DNA from 4 places in the Pseudoalteromonas sp. A3 genome. Region 4 is predicted to be linked to each of the others. Evidence: predicted binding sites of a transcription regulator. Region 4 holds the regulator's gene; each other region holds the start of a gene.
What was found. The regulator sigma-54, encoded in region 4, starts transcription at its own class of promoters, with help from an activator protein. The targets are predictions, from matches to a motif close to GTTGGCACGNNNNTNGNNT.
Positions count from the first base shown of each region.

Region 1 (7,223 bases), on a different contig from region 4:
ATATTTGCCCAGTATTGTGCCTTGGCTTGGTTTGCTTGTACATGAATATAGTAGTTAGCTAAGTCGTTGGCATGGAAGGTATCTTGGCGTTGTTCACGTAATTTTACGCGCTGTTGCATAAGCGGTTGCCACACCGTATTAGTGTGCTTATTACTGCGTTTTTCAGCTATGGCTAACTTGAGCAAAATAGCGTCTTCAAGCGATGAGTGGCTATTGGCAAGTTTACCGAGTGTATTAAGCACTTTTTCAGGGTTGTTTTGCTGCAGTTGAATATCGGCCCACAGCACAATAAGGCTCACCGGGGCTGTGTTTAAATCAATATTATTTATATGCTGCTGCGCACGGGTGAATTTATTGAGTCTAAACGCCATTTCGCTGAGCACATGTTTTGTCGCTAAGCTGCTGTTTTTGTTTTGCGTAAGCTTAACTAACGCGTGATAACTTTCACTAAGTTTGCCCTGTTGGCTTTGTACATCTAGCACACACGTGCTGGCCGTTAATAGGCTGGTGTTACCAATTAATGCCACGCAATGGCGCTTAGCTTGTTCAAATTTTCCTTGTGTCATCAACATATTAGCGAGTAATAAATGGGTGTTTACATGATCTGGCTGGGTTTTTAATACGTTATTAGCAACTTCTATTGCACGTGAAAACGCATGCTCCTTTTGAAGTACCCGTGCATATAAATAACCGCTTTGTGCAGTTGCAGAAGCGGTAAATAGGTTTTTTAAGCGTTTTTTTAATACACCTTGATAGCGCTCTGTTTGGCCTATGTATTGGCTATTTAGCACCAGCGCAGTGAGTTGCTCAAGGGTTAAATTAGCACTCAATGTTGCATTGCTTGAGGCAATAATTGCGTTATCTTTTGGGGTAATTGGTTTTGCAAGCACGTTATTTACACACAGTGCAGCGCAAAAAACAAAGAGCATTTTTTTATAATGACTGCGCATTGTTTTATCCTCTTAAAAAAGCCATCCATGGCCATCAGCTTAATTTACTTACTGAGTTAGTTACTAGAAGCGCCCGATGAAATACCGCTTACGTCTGTGTCTGTATTGATAAAGACACGTCCGTTGGTAGATAGCGGTTGCGCAGTGGGGCTTTGGTTAAATGCATCGCTTGCAAATTGTGCAAAGTCCACTTGCAGTGCTTCAATGGTTATATTTACCGCTGCAGTCACTTGCTGGTTAACACCGTCTGATACACCAAACATAAAGCTGTCGCTACCGGTTGCCTCTTTGTTTGGGGTATAGGTGAAGCTGCCATCGCTATTTACTACAGCGTTACCTAATGTCGGCTGCGAAGTTAATGTGTATGTTAATGTATCTCCATCAGCATCGGTTGCCACTAACATGTCGTTAATTTCAACTTCTGTTTGTGTAATTAACATTGCATCACTAGCACTGGGCGCAGAATTTACAACCGGTGTGGGTTGTTTGTTATCATCATCACTGCTACACGCGCCTAGTGCCAAAGCGCATAACATTATACTGCTATGGGTAAGGTTTAAATTACGCATACGTTACTCCTTATTTAGAGCCTGCAAGTGGGGTGGCTAAGTATGGGAAAGTGGCATCCATCATGCTCGCATCAACTGGAGCACCATCAGTGAATGGCACTGTACCTACATCAGCATCCTCTGGTGTACATAGACCTAAGTCGGTGTCTTCACCATTTACAGGAATAGGGTGACATAAACGCCCCATTACCACGCGAAGTGCAATATCAACGACATCGTCACCTGGACGGCGCCCGTTTGGAAAACCTGCTAAATCATCACCGGCTACACCAAATGCAGACTGATCAGTTTGTGCTGTGGCTGCAATTGCAGTATTTAAACGTAGCATTTCTGATGGCGTTACGGTGGCTTGTTGGTTTACCCCTGCAAAACCAGTTAAAAATGCGGTGATTAAATCAGTACGTGGAAAGTTAGTTGGAGCAAGAGTTTCTAAATTAGCGCCAAGTGTGGTATTTACTGCATCTTTAAATAAAATATTTAACAGCTCTGGTAAAGACGGGTGCGAAACGTAATCTAAAAACTGTGCATCGTCTTTAGGATGAGCCGTTGAGAAGGTATCTTTGTCTTTAATACCAATAACTAGCTCATTAACTAATGGATTACCTAAGCGTGAAACCTGCGTTAATGCACCGCCATTTACCGCGTTATCTGCAAATTTAGCGTTAGGGTTTAAAATGCGTGCTTGAGGTAGGCTCGCTGTTGTCCATGAACCAATTACGCCGTTGCCTTCACCTACAATACAGCTTTTAGGCATTTCAACTGCAATTGAGGTAACGTTTTTATCTACGAGGACGTCATTCTCACTGCTTTGTGTAATCCCTCCAGGGAAACCACCGCCATCCCCAGCACCAGGCGCACTATCACCTTCAACGGGAACGTAATTTACTAAATCGAATGTTTTACCTAAGTTGACGACAAATGGGTCTTTGCGCTGACCAACAAATACTTTGGCCATACTGTCACAGCCTGGTACCGAAACTTGATAAACAAACTGATCTGCATAGGTTTGGTAATCAGCCATTGAACCAAATGTTTTGTCACCAATATAATCAAGCGGTTTATTAAACGTGGTTGAACTGGTGGTGGTATTACTTAATGCTGTACTGGTACCCGTGCGTTGTGGACCGCTTATCATGCTGAGTGTGTATGACTCGCTAAAATTAGCGGCGCTATCATCACCTGCTGCTACACCACCAACGTTTTTAAGTGGTACAGATACAGTACGTTGATTATCTTCTGGGCCAACGGTTAATTGCACGCCTTGATTATCGTTTGGCAGCATACTGGTAAAATTAAAGGCAAAGGTAATATCCTCAACTGCATCACCGTCGTTATCAATATGAATACTATAGGTTGCATCTGGGTCCATAGCAAAGTAGTTAGGGCCGCCGTAGGCATCTTGTAGAGGAATATAGTTGGCAATAAACGTAACGTAGTCGTCTCTGCCTGCTTCATAACTATTAAATACGTAAAAGTCGGTAGAGTCTAAGGTTGGAAAGCGGCTAATGTTCGGCGCTTCACGATGACTTGATGCCTCGCTAGAGGTGCTTACTAAGGTACTGCATACTACTACTGCGAGTATAGATGGAGTTAAAGCTTTCATGACTTTTTCCTTTAGTTTTGATTGGAGTCATAACTAATAACGAAGCAAAAAGCACAATGGATGCAAAAAAGTTAAATATTTTTTTATTATTGTTAATAAAGGGGTGTTTAACGTTCAAGATTAAATTTTCAGCAGGCTGTTTTGCATTTAGATAAGGAAGTGATAAGAGAGTGTTAAGGGGCTGAAGCGGTTTGGTTTTATACTTATTACAGGGGGTGTATGCAATTAAAATAACGCAGCAGGTATTGAGCACACAATATGATAAGCATCGCACTGCGATTAAGCCTACTTTAGTTTAATCAAATATTAATGGTTACCCAAGGTAAATAAAAAGGTTGGCCAAACAAAGTTTGACCAACCAGTCGCGTTTATTTAGTTATAAAATAACTAAATCTGTCGTGTACAGTACTTGTGTTGGTACGCCGTTTGGCGAGCCACCTAAAGGCTCTAAGCTAACAGCGAGTAGGGCAATGTCTTGTGCCTTAAAGCGCGTGCCTTTGAGTAACTGTTTTTCACCGTTTTTAGGCAGTAGACCCAACGAAATTGGCGTGTCTTGCCCTTTTAAAATCATCCACAGCTCGTAGTCTTTATCGGTTTGCGCAACGAGTTTATCACTGGCTTTAACCGATAATGTTTGCTCATCTACGTTAATAAACCACAGTGATTGCTTATCTTGGTTTTGTACTAAAGCAATTTGTTGGCTGTATTGGGGCTGAGTTGTGGGCTGAATAACCAAAAATGCTAAGATAATACAGGCAGCTGTGGCTATAAATGACCAATTGCGCCATAGCGATGTGGCTGGTTTGATCACCGTTTTAACGGGTTGGTTGGTGTGTTCTAATGTATTTAAAATATTCTGCCACACTTGCGCGCTGGGTGTTTGAGGCGTAATTGCACTGGCTAAATCATTTAAATTTTGCTCCCACATTATAGTGGCTTCTCGGGCTTGCGGTAAGCTGAGCATTAAGCGTTGAAAACGTTTTCGTGCCAGGCCTTTTAAAGTACCTAATACATACTGCCCTGCTAAAGCATCAAGTAATTCTGGTTTATTATAATTCATAATGTTAAACACCTCTGCAACTGCTGCAAACCACGCCTGATCCAGCTTTTAACTGTGCCTAAGGGCGTTTCTATGTGATTGACTAACTCACCATGGCTTAGCCCTTTGTAATAGGCTAAATGAATGGCTTGTTTTTGTTGGGGGTCAAGTTGCTCAATACAATTAACAAGTTTGGTTTGTTCGTCGTAACTAACATCGACAGCTTGTTCATCGTATTCATCGTCACCCATTGCCTGCTCTTTTCTTACCTTGTGATAACGCAATGCATCTAAGCTGCGGTATCTCACAATGCTTATCATCCAGCTAATAACTGTGCCTTTAGATGAGTTGTACTCTGACGCGTTATGCCAAATTTTTATAAATGCCTCTTGCAGTACTTCTTCTGCGTGCGCGCGGTTTGACAGCATATTTAAACTAATCGCAAAAAGCTTTGCGCTTGTTTGCTGATACAAATCAGCAAACGCGGCTTTGTTACCCTGTGCTGTTTTACACAAAAGGGGAAGTAAATTGTCGTTTTCCATAAGGTTCCTGTTGTTTTTATTATTACCGAGGTGTGTTGGGCTTTATGAATTAAAAATTGTTTTATTTAAGCGCAACCTAATCGCTTTGAAATAGAGATTAAACAGGCTGCTATAAATTTAACTAATAAAGATAAACACACTCTCAATAAACGTGTGAAAAGAGTGATTGGATGCAAAAACTTTTAAGCTGACATTTATATTAGCTGCTGTACACATTGAAACAAGTTTTAAATATAAACAGTTACCTTTGAGTAGTGAGAAAAAATGACCGATTACTGTGTAAAAAGCGCCTAATATGCGAATACAGCTAAAGCTAGCTACTTTTATTCATTTTAGATCAGTTACTTAGTGTTGTTTTTGTTCCTAAAAAACAACTTTTGTTGGCGTGCAAATTGCTACTACACTTATACACAGCTGTAAAAAATGTGCCAAAACAGTAAAAATAAAGGAGAAAATATGTGGGCTGCAACGAGTTATTTAATTTTAGCGTTAATTTTTATATTTATAGGGTGGGAGGTTAACTCGGTATATTTTGCAGTGGTATTTTACTGGAGTGCATTGTCGTTAATTCTTGTCAGTGGTGCTTACATTTTTAATTTGGCGAAAATTTTTAGGAAGCGTGAAAATGGTGTTATTCCATTTTATATTCGCTGGGCATTTGTGCCTTTTTTACTGGGTGCTCAAATTTACAATGCGTATTCTCGCAAGCACGATAAAGTCCCTCCCATTCAAAAAATTAACGACCATTTATTTTTAGCATGCCGATTGTTCCCCTCTGATATTGATACGTTAAAAGAAAACGGCATAACGGCAATATTAGATGTAACGTGTGAGTTTGATGGCTTAGAATGGAGCTCTACACAAGAAAATATTAGCTATTTAAATATTCCGGTGCTTGATCATAGTGTGCCTACCCATTCGCAATTAAACCAAGCCATTAACTGGATACATCATCATATTAAAGAAGACCGCCGCGTGGTAGTTCACTGTGCACTGGGCAGAGGGCGTTCGGTATTTGTTATGGCAGCGTATTTACTGAGCCAAGATAAAAACGCCGATGTTCACCAAGTGCTCGCGCAAATAAAAGAAACCCGCGAAACCGCAAATCTTAATAAGCATCAGCTTCGTCATTTAGCAAAGCGACATAAAAAGGGGGAGCTAGTTATTAAAAACAAAGCCGTTATTATTGCAAACCCTGTGTCGGGTACCAAAATGTGGCAAGACAAAGAGCATTTAATAGTGGCTAGGTTATCAGCGTATTATGACTTAGAAGTATTAACCACCACCAAAGAAATAGACGGTATTGAGCTTGCGAAACAAGCCATTAAAAATAAGCCAGATATAATAATTGCCTGTGGCGGCGATGGGACCGTGACAGAAGTAGCAAGTATGTTGGTAAACACTCAGTGCAAGCTGGGTATTATCCCAATGGGCACAGCCAATGCCTTAGCGCATGTGCTTATGGGGATTAGCTCTAAAATCATTCCTGTTGAGCAGGCCTGCGATCTTATTATTGATGGGCAAACCCAAACAATTGATACGGCCTATTGTAATGACGAGTTAATGCTGTTGTTAGCAGGGATTGGTTATGAGCAATCAATGGTAGAAAAAGCAGATAGAGACTCAAAAAACGAATCGGGTCAGCTTGCCTATTTAAGTGGTTTTTTTCAGGCATTTAGTGAGCAAAAAGCGCAAACCCTTTATGTTACCCTTGATGATAATCAAACGCAGGAAGTAAATACAAATAGTTTTATTGTGGCTAATGCTGCGCCATTTACTACGTTATTAGCCCAAGGAGGTGGTCAGCCCGATCACGAAGATGGCCTATTAGACATTAATTGGCTGCTACCTAGTGATGAAAACACCACTCGCGTGTTAAGCATTGCTGAACTTATGTTTAGTAGTATTACACAAACGCATTTAGCAATTAGCTCGCATCATACCAACGCTAAAAAAGTAACGATAACCGCAGACGAAGAAATTAAGTATGTACTCGATGGTGAAATTAAAACAGCGGATACGCTTACTATTACAGTTGACCCCGCCTCGTTAAATGTAATTAGTAAGGAGTTATAAAATACAAAATGCACGTATTTAACGTGCATTTTTGTGTGTTACTTTTTAATGCTTGGCCAAACAAACCCACTGCTGTCGCTTTGGCTGGCAGGTTTAGGGCGCTGAGCGCTTTTGGGTTTACGCAGCGGCTTGTTACTTAACGTATGTAAGTAGAGAGCTTCAACTTTATCGCGAGCCCAAGGGGTTTTACGTAAAAATTTTAAGCTTGATTTAATACTCGGTGAGTCGGTAAAACACTTAATGTTTACTTGCTCGCCCATGGCTTTAAACCCTAAGCGCTGCTCAAGCTCTACTAAAATTTGTTCTAACGTTACCCCATGAAGAGGATTTTTTGGTTGATTATCCATAGTCATACTACTTATTTAAACTGTGCGCATTGTAGCGTAAATCCTCTTTTAGCGCTAATTGACCGTAATGGTTTTAGGCTTTGTGGGATAAACAATA
Region 1 covers NZ_JAPCKL010000002.1:277,902-285,124, forward strand. The annotation lists gene OIZ54_RS04310 (tetratricopeptide repeat protein) at 1-950, opposite strand, end outside; gene OIZ54_RS04315 (cadherin-like domain-containing protein) at 1,007-1,519, opposite strand; gene OIZ54_RS04320 (DUF4331 domain-containing protein) at 1,530-3,122, opposite strand; gene OIZ54_RS04325 (anti-sigma factor domain-containing protein) at 3,499-4,182, opposite strand; gene OIZ54_RS04330 (sigma-70 family RNA polymerase sigma factor) at 4,179-4,703, opposite strand; gene OIZ54_RS04335 (diacylglycerol kinase family protein) at 5,160-6,779, shown strand; gene OIZ54_RS04340 (VF530 family DNA-binding protein) at 6,818-7,126, opposite strand; gene OIZ54_RS04345 (DUF1496 domain-containing protein) at 7,181-7,223, opposite strand, start outside.
Region 1: OIZ54_RS04335 (diacylglycerol kinase family protein) is a predicted target of sigma-54. The motif match lies at 5,083-5,101, and genes of this name have one in related genera.

Region 2 (7,223 bases), on a different contig from region 4:
AAGAAGTAAAAGCATTAGAGCCATTAGCGGTACAGCTGGCTAATAAATACGCGCAAACTCCCTCGTGGGATAAAATTATAGGTAACGATCAGCGCTTTTTAAGGTTGGTTGAATCGCAATTGCAATCAAGCCAGTTTTTACCTAGTTTACGCGATATGCCACAGCGCCCAGAAATTCGCGGCGAACGCAGACCCAGACCCCCACAGCATATGGAGCAACGAGATCGACGTCCACCGCCCGAGCATGCCGCGCACTATGCACTACTGGATGAAAACCAGCAGCGTATTTTTGGTAAATTATTTGAGGATTTAAAGTACATTAAAACGCCCATAGAGCTTGAAGGTAAAACAATTGCTTACCTTGCTGTTTCAAAAAGAAAAAGCCTAGCAGATGGGTACGAGCTGGATTTTTTAAAGCAACAAACTAACTATTTATGGCTTATTGCGTTAACCGCAGGGCTACTTACCTTAATGTTGTCTTTTTTACTGGCAAGGCATTTAGTTGGCCCTGTAAAGCAAATAGCCAGTGGTATGCATAAGCTAACCAAAGGGCAGTACAGCACCAAACTTTTATTAGATAGAAAAGACGAGCTGGGCCAGCTTAGTGAAGATTTTAACACTTTGGCCTTTACGCTCGCTAAAGATGAGCAAGTACGTAAACGCTGGTTAGCTAATATTTCTCATGAACTAAGAACGCCAATGAGCATTTTACTCGGTGAGCTCGAAGCTATGTTGCTTGGGATACGTGAACCAAATAATAAAAATATTAGTTCTGCTAACGATGAAGCGCTGCATTTAAAACGCTTGATTGACGACCTGCACATGTTAAACAGCGCAGAACTAGGCGGCATGCATTACACCATGCAACCTACCGACGTAGGCTTTTTACTTAACTCCATAGAGCAAAAGTATCACGTTATTTTTGAGCAGCACGCTATTAATTTTTACCTTCTTAATAGTGCTAACAACACCACAGTAAACGCAGATAAAACACGTATACTGCAATTGCTAGATAATATATTAATGAATGCGGTGCATTACGCCCAGTGCTCAACTATTTCTTTAAGTGCCAATAACGTAAATATTAAAGGCCAAGCCTATTTAGAGCTTATAATAGAGGACAACGGGATAGGCGTTGAGCAAACGCATTTATCGCACTTGTTTGAATATTTATACCGTGTAGACAGCTCTCGCAATCGCCAAGAGGGTGGCTCTGGTTTAGGTTTGTCTATTTGTCAGCATATTGTTAAAGGTCATAATGGCGAAATATCAGCCGAAAAAGCCAGTATTGGCGGGCTTGGCATTGTTATTAAATTACCCTTATTAGTTCAGTAGAGGATAAGTATGAGTGAGCAAATACTCATTGTTGAAGATGAAATAAAACTTGCCAATTTAATGAGCGACTTTTTAACAAGTCATCATTATCAAACGCACCTTATTCATCATGGTGATGAAGTACTTAGCTGGCTTGAAAGTAATAAGCCAAGTGTTATTTTATTAGATATTATGTTGCCAGGGCAAAGCGGTATAGAGCTGTGCAAAGCGATAAGAAAGTTTTCTAATGTGCCCATTATTATGGTTTCGGCAAAGGTGGAGGAGATTGACCGGTTACTCGGACTTGAACTGGGCGCCGATGACTATATTTGTAAACCGTTTAGTTATGCTGAGCTGGTGGCGCGAGTAAAAGCAATTTTAAGGCGTGTTAATACCACAAAAGAGCCGGTAAATAATGCCATGACACTGGACGAAAGTACTTACAGTGTAAATTATAAAAATAGCAGTATAGAACTTACTAATTTTGAATTTCAGTTATTTAAGCCTTTGTATTCAAACCCTAACAGAATTTATTCACGCGATAGCTTAATGGACACCATGTACGCAGACCAACGTATAGTTAGCCACCGCACTATAGACAGCCACATAAAAAAGTTACGTAAAAAGCTTGATGAAGTAACGCAAACCGACAGCGTTATTCAGTCGGTTTACGGTGTGGGCTATCGGTTTGTTCACCCTCAATAGCTAAACGTGAGCGCAGTTTTACTCATCGTCAGCGTTTTTAATACGCTCTAAACGGTCGAACTCTTCGTATTCGGCCGCTTGTATTTCATCGAGTACCGCATCTACGTCTGCAGATTCGTTACTGTCTTCAAATTCTCCGCTGAGCACAGTGTTTGGCGTTAAGCTGGCCTCTTCAAACAGTGCCCACATTTCTTTAGCGTAATGAGTGTTTAATAGGCTAGGTGCAAACTGCGCATAATAACGACGTATGTTGTTTACATCGCGCGTAAACATTGCTTGCGCACTGTTATTGGCTGCGGCGTTTACAGCTTGCGGAAGGTCAATAATTACAGGCCCTTTACTATCAACAAGTACGTTAAATTCTGATAAGTCACCGTGGATAATACCAGCGCACAGCATTAATTTAATATAATGAACCATCATACTGTACTGCTCAATAGCGTCTTGCTGTGTAAGGGTCACATGCCCTAACTGTGGAGCAACATCTCCGTCTTCATCGCACACAAGCTCCATTAACAACACACCATCAATACAGTAATAAGTATCAGGAACTCTGACGCCAGCGCGTGATAAACGTGAAAGCGCGTCTACTTCTGCATTTTGCCAAATTTCTTCTTCTAGTTGTCGACCATAACTTGAGCGTTTACCCATGGCGCGGGCTTGGCGTCCGCCTCTTACTTTTCGGCCTTCTTGATACTGAGCTGCCTTTTTAAAGCTGCGTTTAACGGCATCTTTGTAGACTTTAGCACAGCGAATTTCGCCACCGCTGCGTACCACAAATACATCCGCTTCTTTACCGCTCATTAAGCGGCTTATCACTTCATCAATTAGGCCATCATCAACGAGTGGCTGGAGGCGTTTAGGTATTTTCACTGCGATACAACTAGAAAAATTGGAAGATTAAACATGTATGTTAATAAGTCCTTAGTATGTTAGCTCTCAAAACAGGTGTTGAAAGTGGTTTTAAGTAATTAGTTATCACAATAACCGAAATACCGAATAAGGTAAAAATAACATGATAAAAATCGGATTTATTTTTATTTCCTTATTGTTTGCACAATGTTTGCGTTTTTTAAGCGTACTTTATATTCATACCCTTTATTAATATTTAACCCAAGGTGACCACGATGAAGCATTTTTCTACTTTTGCCGTTGCTGCATTATTATCAATGGCTTTTTCAGCCAATGTTGCAGCCAGAGGCGGTGATAACCCACCACCTAAACCTGACTTTTCAAGCATAGATGCAGATGGCGACGGTGTGATTAGCCTTGCAGAATTTAGCGAAAGTGCGCCACCGCAAGGCGATGCGCAAACTATTTTTGACGAAATAGATGCCGATGGGAATGGCGAAATTAGCGAACAAGAATTAAGTGAACACAAGCCACCACGCCGCGCACGTTAAGGGAGAAAAATATGATCAACAGTATTGGTAGCTCAGCGAGTTTTATGACTCAACAATCTAGCCAAGTAAGCGCTTTAACTTCAGAGCAAACTGAGTTTGTTAAAGAAACACTTGCAGAATTTGATGCACAAAACCTAAGTACGGAAGATGCGCAAAGTATTCAAGCCGCATTTGAAGAGCAGGGGATCTCGCCGACAAAAGAGTTGGCTGATTTAATGAGCGAACTTGATTTTGACGCTAAAAGTATTGGCGATGCAGGACGCCCTGAAGGGCAGCGCCCGCCACCGCCGCCGCAAAACTCGCTAGAATCTGTTGATACTGACGAAGTGGTTAGCTACTTAGATGAGTTATTAACTGAGTATTCAAGCCAGCTATCTGATGAAGATAAAGAATCAATTCTTTCATCGGTACAAGAAAAATTTGGTTTAAGTGAAGGCGATTCACTGCTAAATGTAACTGCTTAGGTGTTATAACTTGAGGTAAAGCTGACTGTTTATCCTTAGGTCTTAAGTCCAAAGCCCGGCAATTATTTTGTTGGGCTTTTTTAATATACCAATTCGCTTAATTGAACACGTATTATTGTGCATTGGTATTACTCCGCTTGAGGCAAAAAAATCGCGCTAATAGCACCTAACAAACCGAGCAGGCTATACAACAAAATAAGCTGTGCGGTTGATAAAAATGCTTCTATAAGCCCTATACTGCCTAACATTAAAAGCAAAATGCCTATTACAGTATTACTAACCGACACGTAATCAGTGCGTTTATTGCCTTGTGCCATATCCACTAAATAGGTTTTACGCCCGAGCCGTACGCCTTGATGAGCAATGCAAAGCAAAAAATAAAAACCAGGTATTACCCAAGCATATTCAAACAGCTGGCTATACCATGTGGCTATTACAAACACGCTCACGCCGTTTATGGTGACAAGTAACGCACTGATCACAAGCACCTTTTGGCTAGAAAAATCGCTGAGTCTTCCCCATATTGGCCCAGAAATTAAACTTGCTAAGCCAGACACGGCTAAAAATACTGCCAATAATGAAAATTCAAACTGCTGAGAGCTTGCTAAAATAATATAAAAAGGCGCGCTTAGGGCTGAGCAAAGTAAAAAGGCGCGGGTAATTACAAAGTGTGCAAATTGTTTATCTTGATAAAGCAGCTTTAATTTACTTAGCGCATTTAAAAAGCCATTTCTACCGCCTTGTGTCGCCCCTTTGTATTCGTTTATGCGGCTATAAAAAAGTGCAGCAACAACCCACAAAACAGCGCCTAAACACAGCGCAATTAATACCGTATTTTGCTCTTTTTGCCCCGAAAAAAACCACATCATTAAACCAAAAGTGAGTGTTGCAAAGCCGGCAATACTTGCCGCCAGGCCACTAATATTGCCCCGCTTCTTTTTAGGAATAACTTTACCTAATACATCTTTAGCGGCAATAGAATTAAACCCGCGGGCGAGGCTAAAGAGCACCAGCAGAGCTAAAATTGCATAGCCAGCCTGAGTGCCTTCTAACACAAATGAAACACCAACCATAGCGCCAATACATAAAGCTTGGGCAAATGCACCGCAAACCCATACCCACTTTCTTACAGAGAGTTTACGGATAATATTGGCTATCGCTAATTGTGGTAATAAAGAGCCAGATTCTCTTATAGGCACCAGCCACGCTATAAACGCGCTTGGCACGTTTAAGCTTTGCATTAACCAAGGCAGAGTGACTTTAGGGTTGAGGAGGGCATCGGCAAATTTACTAAAAAGCTGGCTTGTTAATAAAAGAATAAAATTACCGGCCACCTCTTTGCAGTCATCTTCGTTTATGTCTTTACAGGCGCGTGCGTCTTCATCGTTGTTAAGGCGTTTATAGACTTGCTCTTTAGTGAGTTTTTTCATACTGCTAGCTACACAATTTGTTTTGCTCTTTGAGGTACGAATCTACAAAGTGTTGTTCCATAGGTTTAGAAAAGTAGTAACCTTGTAGGTGAGACACGCCAATTTCTTTTAGCATGTTGGCTTGCTCTAGGGTTTCTACACCTTCGGCAACTACTATAAAATCAAGTGTTGAGGCCATTTGCACAATCGCATGAATTATACTTAAGCCTCGCTTATCCATATTTTGAATGAAACTTTTATCTATTTTTACTATGTCTACACCAATATCTAACATGCTCGACAAGGATGAGTACCCAGTACCAAAGTCGTCAATAGAAATACAAAATCCTTGTTTTTGAAGCTCTTTTACTGCTGCTAAAAAGGTGAGCTTATCTTCAGCAAACACAGATTCAGTGATTTCAAGGTGTAGGTTTTCTGGCTTTACACCGTATTGATCAACGATATTTACAACCTTAGTGACAAAATCAGGGTCTTGAAGTTGTATTACAGATACATTAACGCTCACAGCAATAGGGGGTTGTACGTTTTTAAACGTGCAAGCTTGCACACACGCTTGCTCAATAACCCATAAGCCAAGTTCGGTTATGAGGTTGTATTGCTCGGCAATGGCAATAAATTCATCAGGAAATATCGCTTCGTTATTTAATTGCCAGCGTAAAAGTGACTCAAACGAGGTCACCTTCGCTGTTTGGCTATCCACAATAGGCTGAAACACTAACCGCAAGCCGTTGTCTTTTATTGCACTTGCTAAGCGTTTACTGAGCAATTGTTCGCGTTCTTGTTGGCGCTTTAAGTCATTGTTGTAAATATTTACGCAGCCTTTGGCAATACGTTTTTGATGGTACATAGCTAAATCTGCTGAACGAATTAACGCACTTAAATCGCCCTCATGCTCAGGAAATAACGCTATGCCAATAGTGGCAGATACCCAGCTTTGGTATTTATATCGTTCATGCTCGGCACGAATGCTTTTAATAACCTTTTTGGCAAAACCAAATAAGTCTTGTTCATCCTCATAGGTTGTTAAAATTAAAAATTCATCTCCGCCCCAGCGGCATTTGTATAAGTGGCGGGTGCAAACGTTAGTGAGTCGCTCGGCTATTTCTTTAAGTACTTGGTCGCCAACTTTATGACCCATAGAGTCATTAATTTGCTTAAAGCCATCTAGGTCTACAAAAAGTAAAGCGAGTTTTTCCTCGGGGTGATCTGCCAGTTGTTTATTTGCCACTTTTAAAAAAGCGGTGCGGTTTAACAAGCTTGTTAGCGGGTCAGTATTTGATAAACGGTAAATTTCTTCTGTGCGTGTTTCTACTTTGCTTTCCATCTCGTTAAGTAGTTCGCGGTTTTGATTTCGTAATTTTATGGCTGTTTGGGTAAATGTGGCCGACTTATAAGAAGAGGCGACCATAATTGCCGAAAAAGTAATGCCCAAAAAGCCTAATACATAGTGGTAATAGTCATCAGATAAGGTTAGTACTACAGAGTAAGGCATTAATAAAATAATGCTGTAACACACCGAGGTAAAGCGACTACCCGAGAGCAAATTGGCTGAGCCACCAGCAAATGCCGACAAAATAGCTATTGTGGTGGTAATTTCAACGGTGGATGAGCTTTTATGAAACCACAGTGCGTAACATGACCACGAAATCGCGGTCGCTATACACCCCACCGAAAAGCGTTTTAAAAAGCTATTTGCATTAAAAGGCTGGTTAACTTCTTTGGTGTAGTTAAAGTAAATAACATCCATTAGCCTTGCTGCTAAAACAACCAGCATGAAAAAAAGCCAAATTATTTTTTCTTGATTTGTTCTCTCATCCGTTAGGTCAAATGCAAATACAAGTACAAAGCTAACTAACGCCGAAACACCAATGCCAGATAAAGCATTAGAATATAAAAGTTTTACGGCTT
Region 2 covers NZ_JAPCKL010000005.1:176,957-184,179, forward strand. The annotation lists gene OIZ54_RS11265 (ATP-binding protein) at 1-1,334, shown strand, start outside; gene OIZ54_RS11270 (response regulator) at 1,344-2,018, shown strand; gene OIZ54_RS11275 (PA4780 family RIO1-like protein kinase) at 2,037-2,891, opposite strand; gene OIZ54_RS11280 (EF-hand domain-containing protein) at 3,146-3,421, shown strand; gene OIZ54_RS11285 (hypothetical protein) at 3,433-3,885, shown strand; gene OIZ54_RS11290 (MFS transporter) at 4,014-5,315, opposite strand; gene OIZ54_RS11295 (putative bifunctional diguanylate cyclase/phosphodiesterase) at 5,320-7,223, opposite strand, start outside.
Region 2: OIZ54_RS11280 (EF-hand domain-containing protein) is a predicted target of sigma-54. The motif match lies at 3,069-3,087, and genes of this name have one in related genera.

Region 3 (7,223 bases), on a different contig from region 4:
AGTGATGAATTATGTTTTAAAAGTGCGTGGTTACATAAAGGGCATTGGTATTGCAGACTCATGAGTCTAGGTAGTCCTTATCATAAAAAGTTTTGACCCAGTGTGGCCGATAAGTGATCAAAAGCGTAATGGCCATACCGTTAAGCATTGCCTCAGGAAACCAAATGATAGCACTTAGGTATACGTAATTATCTGCCAATTCTTGCCAATTATATTGCCCTATAAGCAAATAAAACAAAGCCCCTAAGCTTATTTTTAGACATGCAATAAAGCCTGCCAATATAAAAGAGCACACAAAAATATAAACAAAAAAGTGACGCGGTAAATACTGATAACTCATTATAAAGCCAAGGTAGCTTAATAATGTAGGAATAAATGCACCAAACAGTATTTGCATGGGCAAAAGATTAAGATCAATGTTTGCAAAAGCCGCCAATAGGGCACTAGCCAGCAGGCTACTTAAAATAGCAAGGCGCCACCCTAAAATTAGCGTTGCGGCAGTTACACCTAAAATGTGTAAATCAAGACCGCTTAAAATACCCGCTTTAATTTGCCATAACATGGCAAACACTAACGCACACGCAAGTACCCCTATTTGCCGTGCAGGCGTTTTATAAAGTGCTTTATAGGTATTTTTTTCTACGCTTATAAAGGTAATAATTAAAACAAGGGCCCAAAGTAGCCCTTGCATTTTAAGCGTTAACATAGCAATTATTTAAAGGTTGACCAAATTGGCGCATGGTCAGAGGGCTTTTCTATGCCGCGTAATTCGTAATCTATGCCGGTATCAATACATCGCTCGGCAAGGGCATGGGTAGCAAGTACAACATCAATGCGTAGGCCACGATTATCTACAAACCCTTTAGAGCGATAATCAAACCACGAGTATTTGTCGCTTGTATCAGGGTTTTGCTCTCTGAAGGTATCTTTAAAGCCCCAATTTAATAATTTAGCAAGCCATTCGCGCTCCTCTGGTTGAAACGAGCACTTACCTGTTTTAAGCCAGCGTTTAGCGTTTACTTCACCAATACCAATATCTAAATCGGTAGGCGAAATATTGATATCGCCCATAACGATAACATCTTCATCGGGCGTGTGGTTTGTTTCTAAATGGGTCATTAAATCTTTGTAAAACTGGCGCTTATAAGGGAATTTTGTTTCGTGATTTATATTATCGCCTTGTGGGAAATAACCATTCATTACCGTTAGGTCGCGGCCATTTTCTTGCTCAACTGTCACACTTATCATGCGTTTTTGTGCTTCTTCAGTGTCGCTGGCAAAACCTTTTAAGACCGATTTAGGCTCATTTTTGCATAACATTGCCACACCGTAGTGCGCTTTTTGACCATGAAAATAAACGTGGTAACCCATTTTTTGTACGTCCTCGAGAGGGAACGCCTCATCATGAACTTTAATTTCTTGCAAACCAATAATGTCTGGCTGGTGTTTATCTATAATTGCTTGTAACTGGTGTAAGCGAGCTCGCAGACCATTGATATTGAAAGAAATAACCTTCATAAAATTTACCTTTAATTAGACTCTGTTTTTATAACTAAATTGTATCAGTAAATAAGCCTACATAACATGATCGAAATGAGAAAATAGCTGCGCAAATGTTGATCAATTGGTGTGTAAAGTTTAAACATTGTAAATGCTTTATTAATTATTTAAATAAATAAAAAATTCAATTGATCTCGTGATTATTGAATATATAATGCGCAAAAATTACTTATTTAGTCGTTCAAATAGGATCTCTCTCATGAAAACACAATTACTTTTAGCTACTGCTTTATTAGCCTCTGCGTCTGTACCAGCAAAAAGCAACACTTACTTTAGCCAAGATAATAAACTTGAATCTAAATTATGTGTATTAAGTGCAAATGAAGGCTTTAGCGCAGCGCGTAAAGAAGCAGCACAACACGGTGTATACTTATCGCGTTTTTCTAAAAGTGTTTTATGTAATGGTCAAGATATTCGCGACATTGCTAAAAAAGTAACGTCTAACCAAGCTGCTGAATCAAAAGTTGAAGTGTTTGCAAAAGATGAACACCAAGAAACACAGTTATGTATCACAGCGTTAAAGCAAGGCCTTGCGCCTGTTCGCCAAAAAATTGGTAACTTAAACTCGTTAAAGTGTAACGGACAAAACGTAACTGAATTTGTAAAGCGTTACCAAAACGCAGCAATCTAATTGCGCGGTAACATGTAGATTAAAATAATGCCCAGTTTGTACTGGGTATTTTTTTGCAAAAATTACAAGGTATGCAGCAATCATTGCAAAGCTAAGTAATTGATTAATGTATATAAAACAAGCTAAATACACGTAACTTATTGATTGTTGGCGGCTTGTGCACTTTGGCATTGGACTTGTATTAGTTAAAGTGACATTTACTAACTACAAGGATACGTCTTATGAAAAAGTTAACACTCGCAACAACTATTTTAGCTTCTTTAAGTTTAGCCGCTTGTGCCTCAAACCAAGGCCTTGAAAAAATCGATAGCGATTTTGCAAGTTTAGATAACGACAGTGATGGTTATATTTCAAAAGTAGAAGCAGATGACGATAGCATCTGGGGCCACTTTTCAAATATTGATACCAATATGGATAACGAGATCAGTCGTAAAGAATTTAACACTTACATGCAGTTAAATACCGGTAAGGTAGCGACTGACAGCGAAGTAAGTGAGTCGGCATTTAAAGCTAAAATAGCTAAATTTGATAAAATCGAAAATGATTTTAGAAGTTTAGATAACGACAAAAATGGTTACATCTCAGTAGAAGAAGCTGACGATGATGATATTTCAAACCATTTTGGTTACATGGATGGCAACAATGATAAACGCATCAGTAAAGGTGAGTTTAAAGGCTACATTAGCAAATACGGTAAAGCCGTTGCTGAAGATGATGCACTAAAGCATTATAAAAACAGCTAATATTAGCTAAATACGCTACACATAAGAGCCAGCATTAATTGCTGGCTTTTTTGTGCATTTAATTTGTTTTAAAAGCAGATATATTTTCCCCCTTTTGCGATGTTCTGTCATAATAGATGGCTACGTATTTTAAAGGGCAAAGCAAAATATTATGGCGGGTCGTCGAATTAGTGATGAACAATTAATTGAGATCATTGAAGCGGCTATATTTGTCGCAGACAAACCTGTTAGCAAACGCCACTTAAAAGATACTGTACTTGCTGGTTTAGCTATTTCTATGTCACGAATTAGCACTGCCATAGATGCTATACATACCCACTACCAAACACGTGGCATCAAGCTAGTTGAAGTAGGCAGTGGCTATCGCTTTCAAGCGTGTAGTAGTTTAAGCCCTTGGCTTAGTAATTTATGGCAAGAACGGGCACCTAAGTACTCTCGCGCACTACTAGAAACATTGTCGTTAATTGCCTACAGGCAACCAATAACGCGTGGTGAAATAGAGCAAGTACGAGGTGTAACAACCGGATCAGCAATTATTAAAACCCTCCTTGAGCGAGAGTGGGTTAAAGTAGTAGGGCATAAAGAAGTACCTGGTAAACCAGCGCTTTATGCAACAACAAAATTATTTTTAGATTATTTTTCGTTAACCGGTCTAGATGAACTCCCTGCATTGCCAGCGCAACAGGAAAGTAAAATAAACCAGTTATTAAGTGATCCTTCTGTGAGAGAACCATCCGAATGAGTATTCAAGGTGAAAAGTTACAAAAAGTCCTAGCCCGTGCAGGGGTAGGCTCACGACGTGAAATGGAAAAATACATTGATGCAAACCGCGTTAGTGTTAATGGTAAAGTGGCTAAATTAGGTGACCGTGTTGAGGAAACAGACTTAATACGTGTTGATGGCCACAGCGTAAAAATTGAAGAAAAAGCCGACCGTATTTGTCGTGTAATTATGTACAACAAGCCAGAAGGGGAGTTAAGTACACGTAAAGACCCAGAAGGACGTCGTACTGTTTTTGACCGTTTACCACGCATAGACGGTGAGCGTTGGATTGCTGTTGGTCGACTAGATATTAACACGGCAGGTTTAATGTTATTTACCAATGATGGTGAGCTAGCGAACCGCTTAATGCACCCAAGTTATGAAGTTGAGCGTGAATATTCAGCCCGTGTATTTGGTGAAGTGACCAATGAAACCATTAAAAACCTAACGCGTGGCGTAGAGCTTGAAGATGGGCCGGCTAAGTTTTTAACGGTTAAATCTTTGGGTGGTGAAGGGATTAACCGTTGGTACAATGTAACGCTAAACGAAGGACGTAACCGCGAAGTTCGCCGCTTATGGCAATCGCAGGATGTAGAAGTATCGCGCCTTATTCGTATTCGTTATGGAAAATTAGAGCTAGATAAGCGCCTTCCCCAAGGTGGCTGGGCTGAACTTGATTTAGAAACCGTTAACTATTTACGTAAAACCGTTAAATTAGGCCGCGAAACACAAACTAAACTGTCGGTTATGCCTGAAAAACGCAAAGACAAGCGTGCTAAAATTAACCAAATTCGTAAAGCGGTTAAAAAGCATAACCAACGTGTTAAGCAAACTAAGCGTAAGTAATACCAATCCGTAATAATACTTAATCATTTTGCGGGGCTAAACGTGTCGCTACCGAGGTAAAAAAATGCTCATTTAGAACAGCTAAATAGCGAATTTTTTGCCAAGCGAACAACACGTTTTTCTAGCCTTAAAATAGATAATTTAATTAAGCGAATTGGTATAATTACCAAAAATTACCGACAAAAAAGCCGCAATGTATGCGGCTTTTTTTATAATTAAAAATGTAGTTTACTTTTTTTGTTGCGCATCGAGAGATTCACCGTTTACATCGCTCGAGTCATCACTCATTAAATATAAATACGTTGGCATTAAATCTTCTGGGGTAGCAAGCTTATCGCGATCCTCCCCTGGGTAGGCTGATGCGCGCATAGAGGTACGCGTTGCGCCAGGGTTTATACAATTTACACGGATATTGGTTTTACCTACTTCGCAGGCCCATGTTTGCATCATGCCTTCAACTGCAAATTTAGATATTGCATAAGGCCCCCAAAATTCGCGCCCTTTACGGCCAACGCTTGATGAAGTGAAAACAATAGAGGCATTTTCTGATTTACGCAGCACAGGGAATAGCGCTTTGGTGATCATTGCTTGCGCAGTAACATTCACTTTCATGATGTTTTCAAACGTAGAAGAGCAAAAGTGCTCAAGTGGCCCGAGCGAACCTAAAATACCGGCATTATTTAATAAGCCGTCTAATCGGCCAAATTGACTTTCGATTGTAGCTGCTAAATCGCGGTAGTTTTGTTTTGTTGCGCCTTTTAAGTCCATTGGCACAATAGCAGGCTGAGGGTAACCAGCATTGACAATCTCATCGTAAACGCATTCGAGCTTATTTGTTGTTTTACCAAGTAAAATAACTGTTGCGCCATGCTTTGCGTAGGTAATTGCTGCTACGCGGCCAATACCATCGCCGGCACCTGTAATTAAAATTACTTTATTTTGAAGTGCATTTGGAGTTGCTTGATAAGTTTGCATATAAATACCAATTTATAAAATTTTTTTGATTTTAACATAGCAAATCGTCAAGTAATCGAATTTATTGAAAATTTAGGTGGCGGAATTATAAACTTTACGTTAAGTTTAACTGGTCTAATGTCTCATTAATAAACTGATTACATTGTTTTAACTTTACTACACTGATTAAACACACTTACTTTGAACGAACACACTATAAAAATAAAGATATGTGCGGAGCCAAAAATATGAAAAAAATGCTACTCTCACTCTCGGTTACAGCTGCGTTAGCAGGTTGTGGCGGCGGAGAAACATTAGAAGATGTTAAAAACGATACTGCAACCATAATACCAAATGCCACGGTGACCTTTGACCCTGCGAATGGGGTTTTATCTGTCCCTAACGATTTATTAATGAGCGGCACTCAAGACGGCACAATTAATATTCCAGGTGAATTAGACGATGATAACGTCTCTGTGCCTCGCACTGCTTATGCAGATCCGCAATTAGCGCTAGGTGCGTTAGATGGCTGGTCATCGCAAGTGCCTTACAAAATTGATTTAACTTTCCCTACAGGCGTATCGCTTGATGAAACCTCTGCAGCGTCGCCTGGTACAGTAAGAATTTTTGAAGTGGTTATGGGCGCAAGCTTAACTGATGCAGAATGTGCTGTTGTTACAGCTGGTTCAGCGTGTAAATTGGTAGGTGAATTAACCTACGGCGTAGACTTTATTTCTCAAGCCTCTGGCGATGCAGTTGCTATTATCCCATTAAAACCTTTCACACCAGGAAGTTCTTACATAAATGTATTAACCACTGGATTAAAAGACTCTCAAGGGCGTTCTATTCAGCCTTCTTCTACTTACGCTTCTGTAAGTGAAGAAGCTCCATTGATTACTGATGCTCAGCTTGGTCTTCAAGCGGCAGTAAATAGCTATGAGAATGTGGTTGTAAGCTCAGGTGATATTACTAAAGATGATATTATTTTTTCTGCTGCTATGACCATTCAATCAGCAGGTCCTGTGCTTGGCACAATTAAAAACTTACTGGCAGCTAGCTTACAAAATGATGCATTACCAACACCAATGGTAAGTGTACCTGAACAAGCAATGGTAAATGTGCAGCAAGTATTTGCAGCTGCGGGTGTTAGCGTATCGGATGCGTTCTCTGGTGTGCAATATTTAAAAGGTAGCGTTATGTTATCTATGTATTTAGGCACCCCCACAGGCACTGAAATAAGCGATTTAAATGATACATATTGGCAAGGTATGTGTGACAACGCGGTAGCTGTTTTAGGTTACAAAGCTGCAGCAGGCGAGGCTTTCCCTGCAGAGCCAATTAGCGATAATGATGGGCTTTGTGCTGCGTTAAGTGACGGACAGTTACGTGATTTAGGTTTAGACACTACGCGCCATTTAACTAAGTATAACTCTATTCCTAAAGTGCAAAGCATGGCGAATGTGCCAGTGCAAATAACCAAACCTATTTTACCGGTTATTAATTTTATTCGTGATTCACAAGGTCTTGATCCAATTGAAATGCCAGAATCTGGTTGGCCAGTTGTTATTATGCAACACGGTATAACAACCGACAAAGAAAGCATGTTGGCACTCACTGCACAACTTTCAATTCAAGGTTTTGCCACAGCGGCGATTGACCATCCTCGCCATGGCGAGCGTGGTGTAGATGTTGATGCTGATGGGACAGATGACTTTAATGCGACGACG
Region 3 covers NZ_JAPCKL010000001.1:591,675-598,897, reverse strand. The annotation lists gene OIZ54_RS02660 (putative RNA methyltransferase) at 1-62, opposite strand, end outside; gene OIZ54_RS02655 (energy-coupling factor ABC transporter permease) at 59-706, opposite strand; gene xthA (exodeoxyribonuclease III) at 712-1,518, opposite strand; gene OIZ54_RS02645 (exonuclease III) at 1,760-2,191, shown strand; gene OIZ54_RS02640 (EF-hand domain-containing protein) at 2,413-2,934, shown strand; gene scpB (SMC-Scp complex subunit ScpB) at 3,086-3,676, shown strand; gene rluB (23S rRNA pseudouridine(2605) synthase RluB) at 3,673-4,542, shown strand; gene OIZ54_RS02625 (YciK family oxidoreductase) at 4,771-5,517, opposite strand; gene OIZ54_RS02620 (VolA/Pla-1 family phospholipase) at 5,745-7,223, shown strand, end outside.
Region 3: OIZ54_RS02640 (EF-hand domain-containing protein) is a predicted target of sigma-54. The motif match lies at 2,355-2,373, and genes of this name have one in related genera.

Region 4 (7,223 bases):
CGTCACTTGCAAACCGCGACATACTTATTATGTTAGGTGCTACGCTTGCGCTTATTATTATGTCATTGAACTTTAGAGGTTCTCAGCGTATCAATAGAGTAGAAGGTGGCCTATTACTCATCGCATTTTTGGCGTACCAAGGTTATATTTTTAGTCAAGTAGGGTAACAATGGCACAACTAAATTTTATAGAGCAAGGTTTACGCGTATTAAACATTGAACGCCAAGCGCTTGCTGATATTACACAATACGTTGACGAAAACTTTCATAGTGCGTGTCAGCTCATGTTTGATTGCCAAGGCCGCATTATTGTTATTGGCATGGGTAAATCAGGCCATATTGGTAATAAAATTGCTGCTACCCTTGCAAGTACAGGCAGCCCTGCTTTTTTTGTTCACCCAGGCGAAGCAAGCCATGGTGATTTAGGCATGATAACCAAAAATGACGTGGTTATGCTTATATCAAACTCGGGCGAAACCAGCGAAGTACTTAATATTATTCCGGTGCTTAAACGCCTTGGTGCAAAAATAATATCGATGACGGGCAACCCGCTCTCTACTATGGCAACACTTGCCGATGTGCACGTATGCATAAAAGTAGAACAAGAAGCCTGTTTATTAGGTTTAGCGCCTACAGCAAGCACCACAGCTACTTTAGCAATGGGTGATGCAATGGCGGTTGCGCTTTTAGAAGCACGCGGCTTTACCGCCGATGACTTTGCACTCTCTCACCCTGGTGGCAGTTTAGGTAAGCGATTGTTGCTCACTTTAAAAGATGTAATGCACAGCGGCACAAACACCCCTATTATAGGTGTAACGCAAACAATTAAAGACGCGTTAATAGAAATGTCAGCCAAAGGGCTGGGTATGACCGCTATTGTAGATAACAATCAACAGCTTGCAGGCCTTTTTACCGACGGTGACTTACGCCGTATTTTAGAGCAAAGAGTGGATATACATAGCACCGCTATTAGCCAGGTTATGACTAAGTCATGCACAACCGCCACGGCCGATATACTTGCAGCTGAAGCCCTAAACATAATGGAAAATAAACGTATTAATGGTTTAATTGTTGTCAATGATAAAAACCAGCCAATAGGCGCCTTAAATATGCAAGACCTCTTAAAAGCAGGAGTATTATAAATGCAATTTGAAGATCTCTATCAACCGCTAAGCGATGATGCCAAAGCACGCGCCAAAAAAGTAAAACTACTCATATGCGACATTGATGGTGTATTTTCTGATGGCCGAATTTACCTCGGTAACCAAGGCGAAGAATTAAAAGCATTTAATACAAAAGATGGTTTTGGCATTAAAGCGCTGATCAATAGCGGTTTTGAAGTTGCGGTCATTACGGGGCGTCACTCAAAAATAGTGCAAACTCGCATGAGCAGCTTAACCGTACAGCACATTTATCAAGGCCAAGAAGACAAACTTATTGCTTATCAAGAACTCAAAAACACTTTAAAGTTAACTGATGAACAAATAGCCTATATTGGTGACGATGGCCCTGACATGCCAGTAATGGAGCGCGTTGGCTTTGCCGTTGCAGTTAACGATGCGCACCCGCTAATTAAGCGCTTATCGCATTACACTACGCAAATGCCTGGTGGCTTTGGCGCCGTTAGAGAGCTCACAGACTTACTTATGCTAGAGAACGGCATAGCGCTTACAACACAAGGCACCAGTTCATGAATGCAGCACGCGTTATACTCAGTGCGTTATTCATCGGCTGTATGGTTTGGCTTTGGTACCCTTATTTTACCCAAACCAATGTAGCGCCAGAGCAAGAACCTGAAGTAATTGCAAAGCCCGATTACACCGCTATAGAGCTTAAGCAAACAGCCTATGACGAGCAAGGCAAAATAAGCCATAAAGTCACAGCGGCTAAAATGGAGCTGTACCAACAGCTTGGTTTTACGTTTTTTGAAAAACCTATTTTCACCTTGTATAACGAAAAGCAAACATGGCGAATAAATGCAGACGAAGCAACGCTTTACGAAGATAAACAACTTATTTTAGAAGGCAATGTGGTTGCTAAAAATTTAGTTGATAATGCCATGATAGATAACATCGATGCCGATAACATCGAAGTCGACATTAAAGCGCTAACAATGCGCTCTGAGCAGCCAGTGGTTGTCACTGGGCCTAATTTAAAAATTGTCGGTAAAGGCCTTGAAGCCGATTTAAAAACCGAAGTAATAAAACTAATTAACCATACGCGAACAATATATTATGACCAATAAACTCACTAAAATACTTATTATCCCATCGCTAATGCTTGCATTTAGCGCCTCTGCTGCTGAGCCTGCTGCTCAACCGCCAGCAAATCAAATTTCTATTAGTGCAGACCGTCAAGAAGGCCAACTTAAAGAAAACGTAGGTATTTTTGAAAAGAACGTCGAAATTGTGCATGGTAATCGCAAAATTACAGCCGACCGACTCGAAGTACATAAACGTGAAGACTTAGGGGATAACAAACAACTCCTTATTGCCACTGGCAGCCCAGCCTACTTCGAAGAAAAACAAGACGACGGTACCGTAATGAGTGCCAGCGCAAACGAAGTACGTTACGACGTAGCAAAGCGCTTTTTAACGCTTGTTGGCGATGCTGAAGTCGCACAAGCCGGTCAAAAAATTAATGCTAAAAGTATTACCTACGACATGCAGCAGCAGCTTATTAGCGCAGAAAAAGACGAAAACTCTACGGATCGTGTCCACACAATTTTAGTGCCTGTTGAAGCAAAAATTAAAGAAAAAACAGGTAACGAAGGTCAACCATGAGCACCTTAAAAGCAGAACTATTAGCAAAAAGCTATAAAGGCCGCCAAGTTGTAAAAAATGTAGGCCTTGAGGTAGAAGCCGGCAGCATTGTTGGCTTATTGGGCCCTAATGGCGCAGGTAAAACCACCACCTTTTACATGATTGTAGGGTTAGTACCTAGCGACAAAGGTAAAATTTCTATTGATGATAACGACATTACGTTATTACCTATGCACAGCCGCGCCCGTTTAGGCATTGGCTATTTGCCGCAAGAGTCATCAATATTTAGAAAGCTGACAGTTTATCAAAACCTAATGGCTATTTTAGAAACGCGTAAAGAGCTCAATAAAGCCGCACGAGAAGAAACGCTTAACAACTTACTTGATGAATTTAGTATTCAGCATATTCGCGATAGCCAAGGTATGGCGCTTTCTGGTGGTGAACGCCGCCGTGTAGAAATTGCCAGAGCACTGGCAGCAAACCCTAAATTTATTTTATTGGATGAGCCTTTTGCTGGTGTTGATCCGATTTCAGTGTTAGATATAAAGAAAATAATAGAACATCTTAAAAACCGTGGCATTGGCGTATTAATTACCGATCACAATGTAAGAGAAACCCTTGATGTTTGTGAAAAAGCCTACATTGTTTCTCATGGGGAGCTAATTGCATCTGGCACCCCAGAACACGTATTAAATGACAAAACTGTACGCGATGTTTATTTAGGCGAGCAATTTAGGCTGTAACATTTAAGCCACACCTACAAGCATCTGCTAATATTAATTATAACAACATAAAAGGATTGTTAGAGATACATGAGGCAATCATTACAGCTGCGCATGGGCCAGCAACTTACAATGACTCCACAATTGCAACAAGCGATTCGCTTGCTGCAGCTCAGTACATTGGATCTCCAGCAAGAAATACAAGAAGCACTTGATAGCAACCCGCTATTAGAAGTAGAAGAGCAAGATTACACGGAAGAGTCGGCTGGAAAAAATGAACAAAAAGCAGATACGGATGATGTAACCGTAAGCGCATCGGCTGACGATACAACTAGCGAGTACGAGCAAGACAGTGGCGAAGCTTTAAATAAAGACACCGTTAGCGATGATATGGCAATGGATGTAACTTGGGATGAGTACATGAGCGCAGCCCCTGCGGCATCCTCAGGCCCAATGCCAGAAGATGAGTCTATTTATCAAGGTGCCTCTACTGAAACGCTACATGAGTATTTAATGTGGCAGCTTCAGCTTACTCCTTTTAGCCCCACTGATGAAGCCATTGCTATTGCCATTGTAGAAGCTGTAGATGACTCGGGTATTTTAACGCTAAGTTGCGAAGAAATTTTAGAAAGCTTTAACCAAGAAAACGATGACGAAGTTGAAGTTGAACTTGACGAAATAGAAGCCGTTTTAAAGCGTATTCAGTTATTTGACCCTGTAGGTATAGCCGCGCGCAGTTTACAAGAGTGCTTGTGTATTCAGCTAAACCAGTTTGATAAAGACACCCCTTTTATAGAACAAACTAAAATGATCTTAACCGATCACATTGATCTATTAGCGGCACGCGACTATCGTACATTAATGAAAAAGACTAAGCTTAAAGAAGACGAGCTTAAAGAGGTCATGACCCTAATACATACCCTCAACCCAAAACCTGCAGATACAATAGTAAGGGAAGAGTCGGAGTATGTAATACCAGATGTGTCGGTTAAAAAAATAAAAGGCCGCTGGGTGGTAGAGCTAAACCCAGATAGCATGCCAAAAATACGCGTAAATAGTCAGTACGCGGCTATGTCACGTACCGTAAAATCAAGTGGTGATAGCCAATTTATTCGCTCTCACTTACAAGAAGCTAAATGGTTTATAAAAAGCCTTGAAAGCAGAAACGACACGCTGCTCAAAGTAACAAACTGTATTGTAAAACAGCAACAGGCATTTTTTGAACATGGCCCAGAAGCCATGAAGCCAATGGTTTTAAACGATGTTGCTGAAATGGTAGAAATGCATGAATCGACAATTTCGCGTGTTACTACGCAAAAATATATGCATACGCCACGTGGTATTTTTGAGCTTAAGTATTTTTTCTCAAGCCACGTAAGCACTGAAAATGGCGGCGAGTGTTCATCAACCGCAATACGTGCCCTAATTAAAAAGCTAATTGCCGCGGAAAACTCAGCTAAACCATTGAGTGATAGTAAAATTGCGGATATATTGGCAGAGCAAGGAATTAAAGTAGCTAGACGCACAATAGCAAAATACCGTGAATCGCTAGCTATTCCACCGTCAAATCAGAGAAAGAGTTTGATATAAGACGTAAAAAACAAAGAGGAAATGCTTATGCAACTAAACCTAACTGGTCGTCACGTAGAAGTAACTGATTCACTTAGAGACTATGTAAATAATAAATTTGCAAAGCTAGAAAGGCACTCAGATCATATTAGCAATGTGCATGTCATTCTCGATGTAGAAAAACTCAACCAAAAAGCAGAAGCGACTATTCATGTAAGTGGCGCAGATTTATTTGCCTCAACAGAGCACCAAGATATGTATGCCGCTATAGACTCGTTGATTGACAAGCTCGATCGTCAAGTCATAAAACATAAAGAGAAGCTTGCTAGACACTAATATTATGAAATTAAGTACATTAGTATGCCAGGACTGCAGCAAAGCTGCGGTCCTTTTTAGTAGTAAAAAAAGAATTTTAGAGTTTATCAGTGAGCTAGCTCATGAAAAGCTCCCCTACTTACCACAACAAGATATTCTTAATGCGCTGGCAAGCAGAGAAAAGCTAGGCAGTACTGGTATTGGCCGGGGTATCGCCATTCCTCATGGCAGAATGGGTGGCGTAGAAGAGCCGCTGGCTTTAGTACTTGTTAGCGACACGCCTGTTAACTTTGATGCTATTGATAACTGCCCTGTTGATATTTTTGTTGCACTCATCGTACCAGATGGCGATAACCAACAGCACCTAAAGACTCTGGCAACCATAGCTGATAAACTGAGCAACAAAGAATTTTGTAAACAGCTGCGTAGTGCTAAAACCGATGCAGAGCTGTATCAAGTAATTGTTGATCAATCGTAGTAAATACTAAGGGCTATAAATGGAGTTAATTATCATAAGCGGCCGTTCTGGTTCAGGTAAGTCGGTTGCTTTACGCGTGGTTGAAGATTTAGGCTATTATTGCGTAGATAATATTCCGGTCAACCTACTGCCCTCTTTGGTGCGAAGTGTTTCAGATAACTATGACAAAATAGCCGTTAGTATAGATGTTCGTAATATCCCCAAAGAACAAGACGAATTTAACGATATTCTCGAGTACCTTCCTGACTTTGCTAAACCCACACTGTTTTATTTAGATAGTGATGATCAAACACTGATCAAACGTTTTTCAGAAACACGCAGATTACACCCTTTATCCATCGATTCGCTGCCGCTTGATTTAGCAATAAAAAAAGAAAAAGAACTGCTTGATGTACTTGTAACGCGCGCTGACTTTATGCTTGATACCACCGATTTAAGTGTGCACCAATTAGCAGAGTCAATTCGCGAAAAAATACTGGGTAAAAAAGATAAGCAACTTATTGTAACGTTTGAATCGTTTGGCTTTAAACACGGCATACCTAAAGAAGCTGATTATGTTTTTGATGCTCGCTTTTTGCCAAACCCCCACTGGGAGCCTGAACTTAAACCGCTTACGGGCCTTGATCAACCAGTAAAAGATTTTTTGGCAAATCACAGCATAGTGCAAAAATTCACTTGGCAAATTCAAACCTTTGTACAAACTTGGCTGCCACACTTAGAGCGCAATAACCGTAGTTACCTCACTATTGCAATTGGCTGTACTGGTGGTCAACATCGCTCTGTTTATTTAGCGCAAGCCATTGGTGAGAGCTTTGCTATGACGCATCCGAATGTCAAAATTCGTCATCGTGAGCAAGAAAAGTAACCTTAAAATAATAACCTGTTCAGTTTAGGTATAGTAATTTATGCGCTGTGAAGACACATTTCTAATAAAAAATAAATTAGGCTTACACGCCAGAGCGGCAACGGTCCTTGCGCAATTAGCTGTGCAGTTTGATGCTAAAATCACCTTACACCAAGATGATAAAGAAGCTGCAGGCGACAGCGTATTAGCTTTAATGCTACTTGAAAGCAGTAAAGGTAAAGAAGTTAAAGTAGTCTGTGAAGGCCCTGATTCAGAGCAAGCTTTGCATGCGGTTGGGCAATTAATTGCACAACGATTTAACGAACAAGAATAATTTAAAGCACCATAGCCTTATAAGTTAAAGACTTATCAGGCTGAACTATAAAGATTTAGTAAGTTAGGGTATTCCGACTCGCCTAATTTAGTGCTTTAATTTAGGGTAATAAAGCCATGCCCCAGCTAAATTTGGTTACTTAATTTTAAACACTAATTTAGTCCTAGCATTGGGTTTAGCACAAAAAATAAAGAAAATAA
Region 4 covers NZ_JAPCKL010000006.1:200,282-207,504, forward strand. The annotation lists gene OIZ54_RS12890 (calcium/sodium antiporter) at 1-167, shown strand, start outside; gene OIZ54_RS12895 (KpsF/GutQ family sugar-phosphate isomerase) at 170-1,141, shown strand; gene kdsC (3-deoxy-manno-octulosonate-8-phosphatase KdsC) at 1,142-1,693, shown strand; gene lptC (LPS export ABC transporter periplasmic protein LptC) at 1,690-2,244, shown strand; gene lptA (lipopolysaccharide transport periplasmic protein LptA) at 2,234-2,782, shown strand; gene lptB (LPS export ABC transporter ATP-binding protein) at 2,779-3,504, shown strand; gene OIZ54_RS12920 (RNA polymerase factor sigma-54) at 3,574-5,073, shown strand; gene hpf (ribosome hibernation promoting factor) at 5,101-5,388, shown strand; gene OIZ54_RS12930 (PTS sugar transporter subunit IIA) at 5,393-5,845, shown strand; gene rapZ (RNase adapter RapZ) at 5,865-6,710, shown strand; gene OIZ54_RS12940 (HPr family phosphocarrier protein) at 6,751-7,023, shown strand.